DNA from 3 places in the Brevibacillus sp. genome. Region 3 is predicted to be linked to each of the others. Evidence: predicted binding sites of a transcription regulator. Region 3 holds the regulator's gene; each other region holds the start of a gene.
The links. The regulator Rex, encoded in region 3, represses fermentation and respiration genes when NADH is low (regulators of the CRP and FNR family bind a similar motif). The targets are predictions, from matches to a motif close to TTGTGAAATATTTCACAA.
Positions count from the first base shown of each region.

Region 1: DEP07_RS01300 (nitrate/nitrite transporter) is a predicted target of Rex. The motif match lies at 1,405-1,422, and genes of this name have one in related genera.
Region 2: DEP07_RS06840 (DUF1641 domain-containing protein) is a predicted target of Rex. The motif match lies at 2,320-2,337, and genes of this name have one in related genera.

Region 1 is NZ_DOTK01000005.1:114,245-118,330, reverse strand. Features, by position in the region: gene hcp (hydroxylamine reductase) at 1-358, shown strand, start outside; gene DEP07_RS01310 (hemerythrin domain-containing protein) at 517-1,023, shown strand; gene DEP07_RS01305 (hypothetical protein) at 1,044-1,298, opposite strand; gene DEP07_RS01300 (nitrate/nitrite transporter) at 1,544-3,073, shown strand; gene DEP07_RS01295 (Crp/Fnr family transcriptional regulator) at 3,173-3,877, opposite strand; gene DEP07_RS01290 (hypothetical protein) at 4,079-4,086, shown strand, end outside.
Region 2 is NZ_DOTK01000029.1:7,286-11,371, forward strand. Features, by position in the region: gene DEP07_RS06825 (ACT domain-containing protein) at 1-44, opposite strand, end outside; gene DEP07_RS06830 (hypothetical protein) at 232-384, shown strand; gene DEP07_RS06835 (NAD(P)/FAD-dependent oxidoreductase) at 548-1,726, opposite strand; gene DEP07_RS06840 (DUF1641 domain-containing protein) at 1,766-2,215, opposite strand; gene DEP07_RS06845 (PilZ domain-containing protein) at 2,506-3,171, opposite strand; gene obgE (GTPase ObgE) at 3,180-4,086, opposite strand, start outside.
Region 3 is NZ_DOTK01000094.1:43,083-47,168, reverse strand. Features, by position in the region: gene DEP07_RS27305 (amidohydrolase) at 1-789, opposite strand, end outside; gene DEP07_RS27300 (redox-sensing transcriptional repressor Rex) at 805-1,428, opposite strand; gene DEP07_RS27295 (ComEC/Rec2 family competence protein) at 1,444-2,340, opposite strand; gene dinG (ATP-dependent DNA helicase DinG) at 2,382-4,086, opposite strand, start outside.

The sequences.
Region 1 (4,086 bases), on a different contig from region 3:
GTTCCGCTTCAACGATGTGGATTACGGCGTCGTTCCGGGCACCAATATTCCGCGCTACATCGACCTGGGGCAGTGCAACAATTCCGGTTCTACAGTCAAAATTGCGACAGCGCTGGCAGAAGCGTTTGGCTGCGGGGTCAATGAATTGCCTGTGAGCATCGTCCTCTCCTGGTTTGAGCAAAAGGCCGTCGCAATTTTGCTCGGATTGTTCAGCCTGGGCATTCAAGATATCCGAATCGGTCCCAAGCTGCCGGAGTTTATCCAGCCAGGCGTGCTCAACGTCCTTCAAGATTTGTTCCGGATCAAATTGATTGGCGATGCCCAAGAAGACATGAAAGAAATGCTCGGCGTGCACTAATGGCAGGAAAAAATGGCTGTCCCTTGTGGGGCGGTCATTTTTCTTTGTTTGCCGAAAAAAGGAGGGGGCGCAAGGGGGAAGGTGTGACGTACTTAACAGCGTCTCTCCCTCTTTTCCATTACAGTAGATTTGTGAAAAGAAAAGGGAGGGGAAGCATGATGCCGTTTGGATGTTCCATGGGAATGACTCCGGAAGAAAACGCTCTTTGTGCCGCTTTAGCCCAACTGAAAACAGAACACGGTCCGCTCGTGGAAAAAATGGTGGAACTTCAGCGACTTGCCACACAGTTTGTGGCTGCCGACGCGATTCGCAAAGAAGAACTGCTAACGGAACTGCAAACGAACGCAAACGCCTTTATTGCCGAGCTTGAGCCTCACTCCGCGAAGGAAGAGGACGTATTGTTTACGATGATGGCCAAGTATGTCGGGAGGGAGGCGGGGCCTATTGCCGTGATGGAATACGAGCACGAACAGGCGAAACGCTTTCTGAACCGCTTTTTGGAGGATGGCTTCCCTGACTATTTGCAAAGCGCTGTCGAGGTTTTGCTCCAGCATTTTCAAAAAGAAGAGCAAGTGCTGTTTCCCATGGCTCAAAAGCTGCTGAATGAAGAGGAAAAGCAGGAGCTTCTGGAAAAAATCGCGCCCAAGCATCCAGAGCGCTTGTGAGCACGGCGAAGGCAAGCCCTCTAGTCAACCAGGCTGTGCTCGATGAATTGCTCTTCAAGCGCTTTCAGATCGTGCGCCCAAAACTTGATGACTTCCAGGGCAATCTGGTGTTGAAGCTCCGCCTTGCTTGTCAGCTGGAGAACCACCTTTTTCCGATAGTCGGAATGGATGCTGTAAAACGTACAGTCTGCCTGCTGTCCCTGGATCGACAGCTGCTTGTAATAGGGAAAGCCGCATAGAAAAAAGACATCTTGTATATCGGCAATTGTCATCATCTCATGTCACCTCGAACTCAGTCGTGCCCCAAGCATAGGTCAAGACGAGCTGGATTGACTGTGCGTACGATCACACGGTTCCAAACGATTTTGTGAATGAGCGCGATTGTGATTTTCCTCACAACGAAGCGTCGAGGATGAGGATAAGGTAAAAAGGGGGATGAGCATTGGGAGTTCGGCCTGACACAGAAACATCCTCGTCTGGCCGACTCCGTTTTTTTCCTAACGAAAAGGAGTGGTGATAGATGGTTCGCAAAATTCAGCTACCCTTGCAAACATTCAGCCTCGTTGCTGGATTCATGGTCTGGGTCATCTTGTCTTCTTTGATGCCGTTTATGAAAGAGGAATTGCAATTGTCAGCAGGACAAATCGCCTGGATTACGGCGATACCTGTCTTGCTAGGCTCCTTGTTGCGTATTCCGATTGGCTATTATACGAATCGCTTCGGGGCGAGACTGCTGTTTACCGTCAGCTTTCTTCTGCTGCTCGTGCCTGTGTACTACATAAGTGAAGCACGTTCGGCGGCGGATTTGATGATCGGAGGGTTTTTTCTGGGGATTGGCGGCGCGATCTTCTCGGTAGGCGTGACTTCCTTGCCCAAATATTATCCGAAGGAAAAGCACGGCTTCGTCAACGGCATTTACGGAGTAGGCAATGCCGGGACCGCGCTCTCCACGTTTTTCGCGCCCATCGTGGCGAAGCAGATTGGCTGGTCGGGCACTGTGAAGCTTTATCTGGGGTTGCTCGTGCTGTTTGCACTTCTTAACTTCGTCTGGGGCGACCGTAAAGAAACGCGGGTTAAAACTCCCGTGATGGAGCAGATCAAAGGGGTTTACCGAAATGAAAAGCTGTGGTTTCTCAGCCTGTTTTACTTTATTACGTTTGGCTCGTTCGTCGCTTTTACCGTCTATTTGCCAAACTTTCTCGTCAGCAGCTTCGGGTTGGATAAAATAGACGCGGGCATGCGGACAGCCGGATTCATTGCGCTGGCCACCATCGCCCGGCCGCTGGGAGGCTGGCTCGGAGATCGCTTCAATGCTTTGAAGGTGTTAATGGTGGTCTTTGCCGGACTGAGCTTGTTCGGGGTCGTTCTGTCGTTCTCGCCGTCGTTGCAGCTGTATTCGATCGGGTGCCTGGCGATTGCTGTCTGCGCGGGAATCGGGAACGGGACGATTTTCAAAATGGTTCCGTACTACTTTTCCAAGCAAGCCGGGATCGTCAACGGGATCGTTTCCGCGATGGGCGGGCTTGGCGGATTTTTCCCGCCATTGATTCTCTCGCTATTATTTAGCCTTACAGGTCACTACGCTATCGGGTTCATGGCCTTGTCCGAGGTAGCGTTAGCCAGTCTGATCCTCGTCTTCTGGATGTACTATCAGGAAAAAATGCAGTTGGCCAAAACGATCGTCGACAACACGGGAGAAGCCATCGTCATCACCGATACGAAAGGGATCATCCGCGATGTAAATCCCGCTTTTTCTGCGGTGACGGGCTACGAGCGTCATGAAGTGGTCGGCAAAAATCCGAAGCTGTTAAAATCCGGGATGCAGGAACCTGGCTTCTACCAGCAGATGTGGCAGCAGATTGCCGCCACAGGCTTTTGGCAGGGCGAAATCTGGAACAGGCGCAAGAGCGGCGAGGTTTATCGCCAATGGCTGACGATCAGCTCGATCCGGGATGAAGCGGGAGACGTCCAGTATTACGCAGGCATGTTTACCGAGTTGACACCACAACAGCTTCAACCAGGCAATCCGGCAGTTTCTGCGACCAGCTAGAAAAAAAGGCAGCCATGTTCGCGTGGCTGTCTTTTTTATACAAAAAAACGCTGCACGCGCTCTCCTGCTTGGAGGAGACAAACGGTGCAGCGTTCGTTGTTACATTTGGCAAATTTCCGGCGGGCAATCGTCACAACAGATTGCTTCTTTCAAATACTCCACATCTTTGATCAACAGGTATCCGTGCGGCATGATCTCGATGACATCCAGCTTTTTCAAATCGGCGAGCATCCGGTTGACGCTTTCGCGGGTGAGGCCGATGAATTGGGCAAGATCGCGATTGGTGAGAGAAAGCTTGATGAGAATGCCGTCCTCTCGTTCTTCTCCGTACGTATTGCTCATGCGGATCAGCGTGGAGTAAAAGGCTCCGATTTTGCCGTTCAACAGCAAGTCGCGGAACTTGGATTGGATTCTCCGGTTCATGATGGCCATCCAGCGCAAAAAGTCGACGCAAAACTCACCGTTTTCCAAGAGCAGCTTCTCCAGTGCGCTCCGCTGGATGACGTTGACCTCGCCCGGCTCGTGCATGGTCGCTGTAGACGTATAAGTAACGCCTGACTCAAAAAGCCCGACCATTCCGACCAGCTCGCCTGGCCCAAATACTTGCAAGGTCAATTCCTTGCCGTCGGCTGTCGCTTTGGTCAGCTTGATTTGTCCTGATTCCAGCAAGTACAACTTATCTGCAACTTCCCCATCGATAAACAGGACGGACTCTGTAGGGGACATTTTTTTCTTCGTGCCGATTTGTGCCAATTGATGAACAAAAGCAGGAGAAACCTGCTCAATAAACGTGAGACTTTTCATGAATCGTTGCACCTCTGCTTTCCTTGCCGCTCTGCTCTCGCATAACCTGCTGCCCCATTATAGCACGGAGATTTTGACAAAGGCGTGTCATCTTCTGGGCGATCGCATGCAGGTGTGAGGTATGTCACTTTGGAGCGCCAGCGGCCTTGTTACAATAAAGCCAACGATCGACAAAGCTTTGTACCAGAGGAGGTTGTTCGCATGGAGCG
Region 2 (4,086 bases), on a different contig from region 3:
AAGATGTCAGATCGTATCAAGTAGAACTTCTCTTCCCGTTTCACGTGTTGTGTCCTCCTGAGAAAAACAGTTGTTTCTTCATAGAGGACATTATAACGGATAGTACTCGCTGTGACAATCCTTCATCGCCAACTTTTTTCATGGAACCATATTCGGTTCACCTGGGTTACATGGCTATGTCGATCTTCGTACACACTAAAAGCGGCAAGAAAAAGAGGAGGTGAAGCACGAATGGCAGGACGCGGAAAGTCAGACAAATCGGAGCGCCGCAACAATCATCCGGCTGGAAAACCGAGCAGCCTGGAGCAGTTCGGTTCTGATCTTCGGGGCAAAAAAATGGCGCAATCGCCTAACATCATCGAGGACCCGAGCGGCAATAAATAGCCGTCAACGGCCAAGCTTTTTCAGCAAACGGCCACAGGCGTATGGTCAGGCGCAAGCAGGCACATTTCCCTTGCTAAAAGCGAGCGAGCTGTTTTGTAAAGAAAAAAACCCCGGGATTTGTGTATCCCGGGGTTTGACGCTTGTTCGTATGGTTGTTTTTGGTTTAGTACGCGAGCGAAGACAAGCCGTTGATGTGAGTCAGGTAGCGCACGTTGCTCGCTTCCTTCATCAGCGTAGCTGGCAAGCCTTTCAGCTTCAACTGGCTTGCACCGATGGTTCCGATGGCATCTTTGCGGCCCAAGCTTCCGAGAGTACCGGAGAAGACTGGCTTGAACGTGTCCATTTTGGAGCCGTTGAAGTGAGCGAACAAGTTGTAGCCAACCACTTCACCCATTTGCCATGCCAATTGAGCAGTTGGCGGGTATGGACGGCCTTCTGGCCCCATAACCACTGCACTGTCTCCCGCGAGGAATACATCCGGATGAGAAGTGGATTGCAGGAACTCAGTCACAGTTGCGCGACCGCGGTTTACTTCGATGCCGCACTCAGCCACTACGCGATTTCCTTGAACGCCACCAGTCCAAACCATTGTTTTGGTTTCGATGGTGTTGCCGTCTTTCAGGCAAACGGTTGTTTCTTTCATTTCGGTTACAGGAACGCCAGTCAGGAACTGAACGCCACGTTTTTCCAGGCTAGTTTTTGCACGCTCTACCAGGTCAGGAGCAAAGCCCGCGAGGATCGATGGTCCTGCCTCTACGCAATAGATGGACAGGTCTGCAAAATCTACGCCGTACTTGCGGCAAAGATCAGGCAGCATGTCAGCAAATTCGCCAACCAGCTCGATGCCGGTCAGACCGCCGCCGCCAACCACGAAAGTCGCATCGGCTTTGTTTTTGCTCTTGCTGTATTCCACTACGCGCTCTTCGAGGTGCGCGCGCAGACGGTTCGCTTCCTCTACGGATTTCAGTGTAAAGCTGTACTCTTGCAAGCCAGGGATACCGAAGAATGCGGTTTCGCTGCCCAGAGCAACTACGAGTGCATCGTATTTGATGCTCTCGCCGCTCGTCAAAGTGACGCGTTGCGATTCCAGACCGATTTTTTCAACAGTGTCGATCACCAGGTTGATGTCTTTTCCACGCAGCAGTCTTTCCAATGGCAGTGCCACGTTTTGTTCAGACAGGTTGCCTACTGCCAAACGGTGCAGCTCCGTGATGATTTGGTGCGTAGGGAAACGGTTCACAACCGTGATCGTCGCCTCTTCCGCCGTCATGTATTTGCGTGCAGTCAAAGCGGACAGCAAACCGCCGTAGCCGCCGCCCAGAATGAGAATATGCTTCGCCATGCCTAATCCTCCGTCCTTGTCTCTCGTAGGTTATCGTAATTAGCGTTTTTGTTGTTGGCGCTCAGCCAAAACTTCGAGGAATGCTTGTGCAAAACGCAATGTTTTTTGCACTTGCGGATCTTTCAGCATTTTGAGCATGCCAAACAAGCCAACGGTCGTTTCCTCAGTGTGTGCGCGGTCGTTTGCTTCAATAGCCGCTTGCGCGATGCCTTTTGCCTTGTCGGAAATCGGTTTGACGAACTCTTCCATACCGCCCTTGATGTCGTCGATGAGTACATGATCGTTAGCTACGGTGTTTACCAGGTCGTACGTTTTGGTGAGGATAGTTGTCATCTCGGCCAGTTTTGGCAAGTTTGCCACCAATACATTCAGGGATTCTTGAATTTCTGGTTTCATCAACTGATCGAGTACATCCATTTGTTGCTCAGGTGCCAGAGTAGCTGTGCTTGCTACTTCTGCTTGAGCTTGTTGCGTGGTTGTTTGAGACATGGAAAAACGTCCTCCTTTGCTTTGGAATAGAGGCCTTCATTCTCGATGCCTGTTCATACGAGTTACGGCCGCTATTCTCCCAAAATACCGAAAAGCACGTGTGCTTGTAATATTTTTCACAAAGCGAATGATACAGCTACGTGGAATAATCAAAAGTGCATGATTTCACAAAGTGATATTCAGGAAAAAGCACAGAACAAATCCATCAGGTGAACAGGCTCGATTTAGAACTCTATGTACTCTACTATATACCTTCTTCGCGGGAACAGCAAAGGAAAAAAACCGCTTCCTTAGGAAGAAGCGGCAGTTGAGAGCTTTTTATAGTAATCTTTGATGACTTGGTGATGTTTTTCATTGATATCCGTAAAAATTAACTCGATTACTGTCTGCTTGTCTTCGAAGGTCTTTTCCACGATTTTTGCCATCATGACGATTTCTTGCCCAGTCGAAGGAACCGTGAAAGAAAGGTGGAGAAACTCCCCTTTTGCCACATAACCTTCTGTTGCGAGTATCAGTCGTGTAGGGGAAAATTTCAGCAGCACAGCCTCCCCTTTTTCCTCGATCGGTCTTGCGCCCATCACCTTGTACGGGACGCGAATGTCGATCCCGGGCGGAATGGGTTCCTGCTTGCGGCCTGTGGCAATCTCGACGCCGACGCTGACCGGAACCATCGCCAACAGCTTGATAGGCCATATCGTTTCTTCCGAAATCACTTCCAGATCAATCGTGTTAATCGCCGCATCCGATTCCCACCGAACACGCACCGTTGATCCGAGCAGTTCGGCCTTTGCATCGGCCTTCATCTCAAGAGAAACGACGAGATAACTACTTTTGACATGCTCAACCATTACTTGAATGGGCGATTTGACCTGTCTAGAGATCATCATCGGCAATGAAGCACCGCGTTGGAGGCGTTTGTCCGCCATAAAAGGGGTGAGGGATGGGATATCAATCATTCTATTTGTCACTCCACAAAGTCAAACTCTAATTTGCCAATCCGAACGGTATCCCCGTCTCTTGCACCGTGTTTGCGCAATGCCTCGTCCACACCCATGCTGCGCATCTGTCTCGCGAAGCGCTGAGCTGCGTCATAGCTGTTGAGGTTCGTCATGCGCACCAGCTTCTCGATTTTTTCCCCGCTGATCACGAATACTTCGTTGTCGCGAGTGATTTCAAACGGCTCCGGCTCTTTCTCCGCACGGAACATCACGCGCTCTTCCACTTCTTGTACTTCTTCGACTGTCGGCTTGTCCGGAATTGTGGACAATGTCTCGCCTACTGCGTACATCAGTTCCTTGACACCTTGCTGGGTCGCTGCCGAGATTTCGAAAACTTGAACACCTGGCACTTTTTCTTTGAAGCGCTGCAAATTTTCGGCCGCTTCCGGCACGTCCATCTTGTTGGCAGCAACGATTTGCGGACGATCTTCGAGCTTCAAGTTGTACAGCTTCAGCTCGCGGTTGATCTGCAAATAGTCTTCGTACGGATCGCGTCCATCCACTCCCGCCATGTCAATGACATGGACAATCAGACGAGTGCGCTCTACGTGGCGCAGGAATTGATGACCAAGCCCCACACCTTCGTGCGCTCCCTCAATCAGCCCTGGCAAGTCAGCCATGACGAAGCTCTGTTCGCCCAAATCCACGACACCGAGATTCGGAGTCAATGTAGTAAAGTGATAGGCAGCAATTTTTGGCTTCGCTGCGGTCACACTGGAGAGCAGCGTAGACTTCCCTACGCTCGGATAACCAACCAGACCGACGTCGGCAATCAGCTTCAGCTCCATGACGATGTAGCGCTCTTGGCCAGGCTCGCCGTTCTCGGAAATATGCGGCGCCGGATTCGACGAATTGGCAAAACGGATATTACCC
Region 3 (4,086 bases):
AATGTCAATCTCTTCATCCGTCAAATGCACGGCGTGGGCAACCAGTGTAGGGCGGTTGAACATGCCCAGCTTTTCCAGGTGAGCGACTGGACGCAAACCGTAATCTTTCTCGTTTTGCCCCACTTCCCATGCCGTTTCAGACATATGGATATGCAGCGGCAAAGACAGCTCGTCCGCTTTTTCAATAATTTGGCTGATAAACTCAGGCGAGCACGTATACGGTGCATGCGGTGCCATCATTACGGTGATACGGCCATCCGCCTGGTTGTGCCATTCTTTGGCAAAAGCGGTCGCATCGCGCAGCTTGGTCTGTCTTTCTTCCTCGGAGCACAGACCGATCATGCCGCGGCACAGGCGGGCACGCATGCCGGATGCATCGACTGCCTTGGCTACTTCGTCCATATGATCGTACATATCGACGAATGTCGTGGTTCCGGTACGGATCATTTCAATCAGGGACAGTTGGGTTCCCCATTTGACAGAATCAGCGGTAAATTGCGCTTCCAGCGGCCACATTTTCTCTTCCAGCCATTGTTGCAACGGCAAATCGTCCGCATAGCCACGCAAAAGCGACATGCCCGCGTGTCCGTGTGTATTGATCAAACCAGGCAGGATGAAGTCGCCTTTTTGGTCGATGACTTCATCGTAGCCTGCATCGGAAAGGTCTTCAGGGGTAGGGCCTACATATGTGATTTTGTCGCCTTCGAACGCGACAGCTCCATCGTGGATAACCTCGTTTTGTTCATTTACCGTAATCACTGTTGCGTGGATGAGGATGGTCTTTTTCATGACTACACTCCATTCTTACGTTAAGTAGTAGGCCAGGCTCTGCAAATTGGAAGTCACATCCGCATAGTGGATGCGCACATCCTTTTTCGCGCGAATTGTCGTAGGAGCAAAATTGAGGATTCCCTTGATACCCGCTTGAGTCAACTGATCACATACGGATTGCGCAGCCGGTGCGGGCACGGTGATAATCGCCAGCTTGATTTGTCTTTGCGCAATCGTGTCCGCCAGCTCATTCAATGGCTGAATCGGGATGCCCGCCACTTCTTTTCCCAGCTTGCCGGGATCATTGTCAAAAATGGCCGCAATCCGCATGTTATCTTTCAAATAAGCGTTGTAGTTGCTGATCGCATGGCCCAAATGGCCTGCTCCAACGAGCGCGACGCGTATCTCATCCGTCAGCTTCAAAATCTGGCGAATTTTTTCCACCAAGTAATTGACGTCATAGCCAATTCCTTTTTTCCCGAAATCGCCGAATGTTGCCAGGTCTTTTCGGATTTGGGCCGGATTCACATCCAAGTTTTTGCCCATTTGCTGGGAGGAAACAGTAGTTACCTCGTTTTGCTGCAAATAGCTGAGGTAACGCAGATAAATCGGCAGGCGGCGGACGACCGCTTCCGAAATCTTTTCGTGTTTAGCCACGCTCGGTCTTCCCCCCTATTTCTTTTGCTTGAATACCCTGTAATCTTTCCCGTTGGACAAGATCGTGATCGATCCGTCCCGGCCCGTCATATACGTCTCCGCCCACGACTCGCCCAACCGCTCCAGCACCTCGGTCTTGCCCTCTTTTTGCATGTCGCGCTCTGTATTGCTCTGGATGATGGCGACCTGCGGATCGACCCGGGAGAGAAAAGGCTGCGAAGTTCCTTGATTGCTGCCCTGGTCTCCCACTTTCAGCACAGCCGACTTCAACTGCTCGGGATGGCGGGCGAGCAAGCGCTCCTCGGCCTGTTCGTTGATGCCGCTCACAAACAAAAAGCGCAACTGATCATGCGTCAGCGCAAAAACGAGCGAATTGTTTTGCGGCGATAAAAACAGCGGCTCGCTGGGCAGCAATACATCCATCGTGATGTCGGTATCGAGAATCAGCTCCTGGTTCTCCTCGAGTTCTCTTTGCTTCGCGATCTTGTCGTACGGAACGAACTGGCGGATCGAAGGCGCAATCAGCTTGGGCACAATGACGGAATCAATGATGATTTGCTGGTGTAAAAAAGGGAATCCTCCTGCATGTTCAGGCTGATCGTTCGTCAAGACCAGATAGTCCAGGCGCGTCAACTTCGCAGCGGAAAGATGCGCGGCCAAAGCTGGCCAATCCTCCGCGCTGCCCGTATCAATCAGCATGGTTTTCCCGCTCGGCATCCGCACCAAGGTGCTTTCTCCATGAGGAAGCGCCCAGTAAGTGATGACAAGACCCGTAAACTCCGCTTCGTTCTCGGTTGCAAACGGGTCGTCCACCTTAACGGCTTCCTGCAAATGGGTATCGATGGAGCATGAACATAGCAATGCCACACATGCGACGAGAAGCAGCCAGGCCCACTTTTTTTTCCATAACATTTATTTTATCACCTAAATCCCTGCTAGACTATTGCTTCATTTTATGAATCTGGCAGGGATTGCATACGTAAGAACGGTTCAATTCGCTCGCGCAGCGTCGGCCAGGAGCCTGTCTCCACCTGAAACGGCGGGAGAGATTGCAAAAAGGAACGGCCGTAGCGGGATTCGACCACACGCGTATCGAACACGACCACAACGCCCCGGTCCAAATGGTGACGAATCAACCGTCCGACTCCTTGCTTGAACAAAATGACGGCTTGCGGCAGCGCCAGCGACATGAACGCGTTTTTTCCGTCTGCTTTCAACGCTTCCGCACGTCCCTGGTAAACCGGGTGGTTGGGCGGCGTGAACGGCAGCTTGATGATAACCAGACTGCTCAGCCACTCTCCTTGGATGTCCACGCCCTCCCAGAAGCTGCTCGTGCCAAGCAAAACGCTTCGTTCCATCGAACGAAACAGACTGACCAGCTTGCTGCGGTTGTTGCTGTCAATGCCGTGTCCAAACAGCGTGTACGGCTCCGGTTCCCCGGCCAGACGCTCTTTCATGGCTTGATACACCAGCCGCAACATCGAATGCGAGGTAAACAAAATCAGCGTCCTGCCTTTTGACGCCACAACCACGTCTACACAGCCTTGGATGATCGCTTCGAGATACGTCTGGTCGTTTTCTTTTCCCGGCGCCGGAAAATCGGAAGGAATCAATAGCAGCCCCTGCTCTTCGTAATGGAACGGCGATGGCAGCGACAGCGTGCGTACCCGCTCGGCAGGCAGCTTGTCGAGGCCAAAGCGGCTCATGACGTAAGAAAAGCTGTTTTTGACCGTCAGCGTAGCGGAAGTCATGATCAGGCTGCGCTTCTGGGAAAAAAGCGGCTCGGCAAGCGAATCCGCGACATCGAGCAACGCCGCAGACAAGTGCACCTGCTTGCGGGCCGTGCGCGACTCGACCTCCATCCAGTAGACGTAGTTCGGATCTTGCTCTTGCAAAAAGAAATGCAACAGCTCCATCACATTTTGCCATTCCTTCACCAGCCCGAACAAATCCGTCTGCAAGCTGCGGATGAGGAAGGGCGGCTTCTCCTCTTGGGGAACGGGAACCAGCTTCAGCATCTGTTCCAGTCTGGAGGCGAAGTCTGTCATGGCGTCGATCAGCTTTTTCGTCACCTTGCGAATTTTTTCTTGTTTTCCCGTGAAAGAAGCTACCCGATACCGCACCGTCTCCCTGCCTGCGTCTGTCGTCTCCTCGGCGCGCTCGGAAGCCCATGCGTACAGAAACTGCGTCCATTGCTGAGCCTTGTCGCGCAAAGACGCAGACAGCTTCTTGCACTCCAGAAGAACCGTGTTCAGCTCTTCCTGGACAGACGGCTGCCAGCTTTGCATTTCCTCGGCAAAGCGTGCAATCGCTCCCCCCTCCTCGACAGAAGCGCGATCCAGCAAAAACATCACCTGTGTCGTTGTCAGCTGCTTGCCCAAGTGCTGTGTCGCGGCATCTTCCAGATGGTGTGCCTCGTCGAGAATCGCGACCTCGTACGGCGGGAGAATCCGGTTCTCTGCCTGCAAGTCGCTGATGAAGAGAGCGTGGTTGACGATGAGCACATCTGCTTCTTTTGCCCGGTCTTTCGCCTGAAAATAATAGCAGCGGCTAAACCACGGACAGGCCCGGTTCAAGCAAGAGCTTGTATCGCTTTTCACCTGCTGCCAGAAAAGCTGGCCGCTCGGAGGCAGGCTCAGCTCCTCCACATCACCCGTT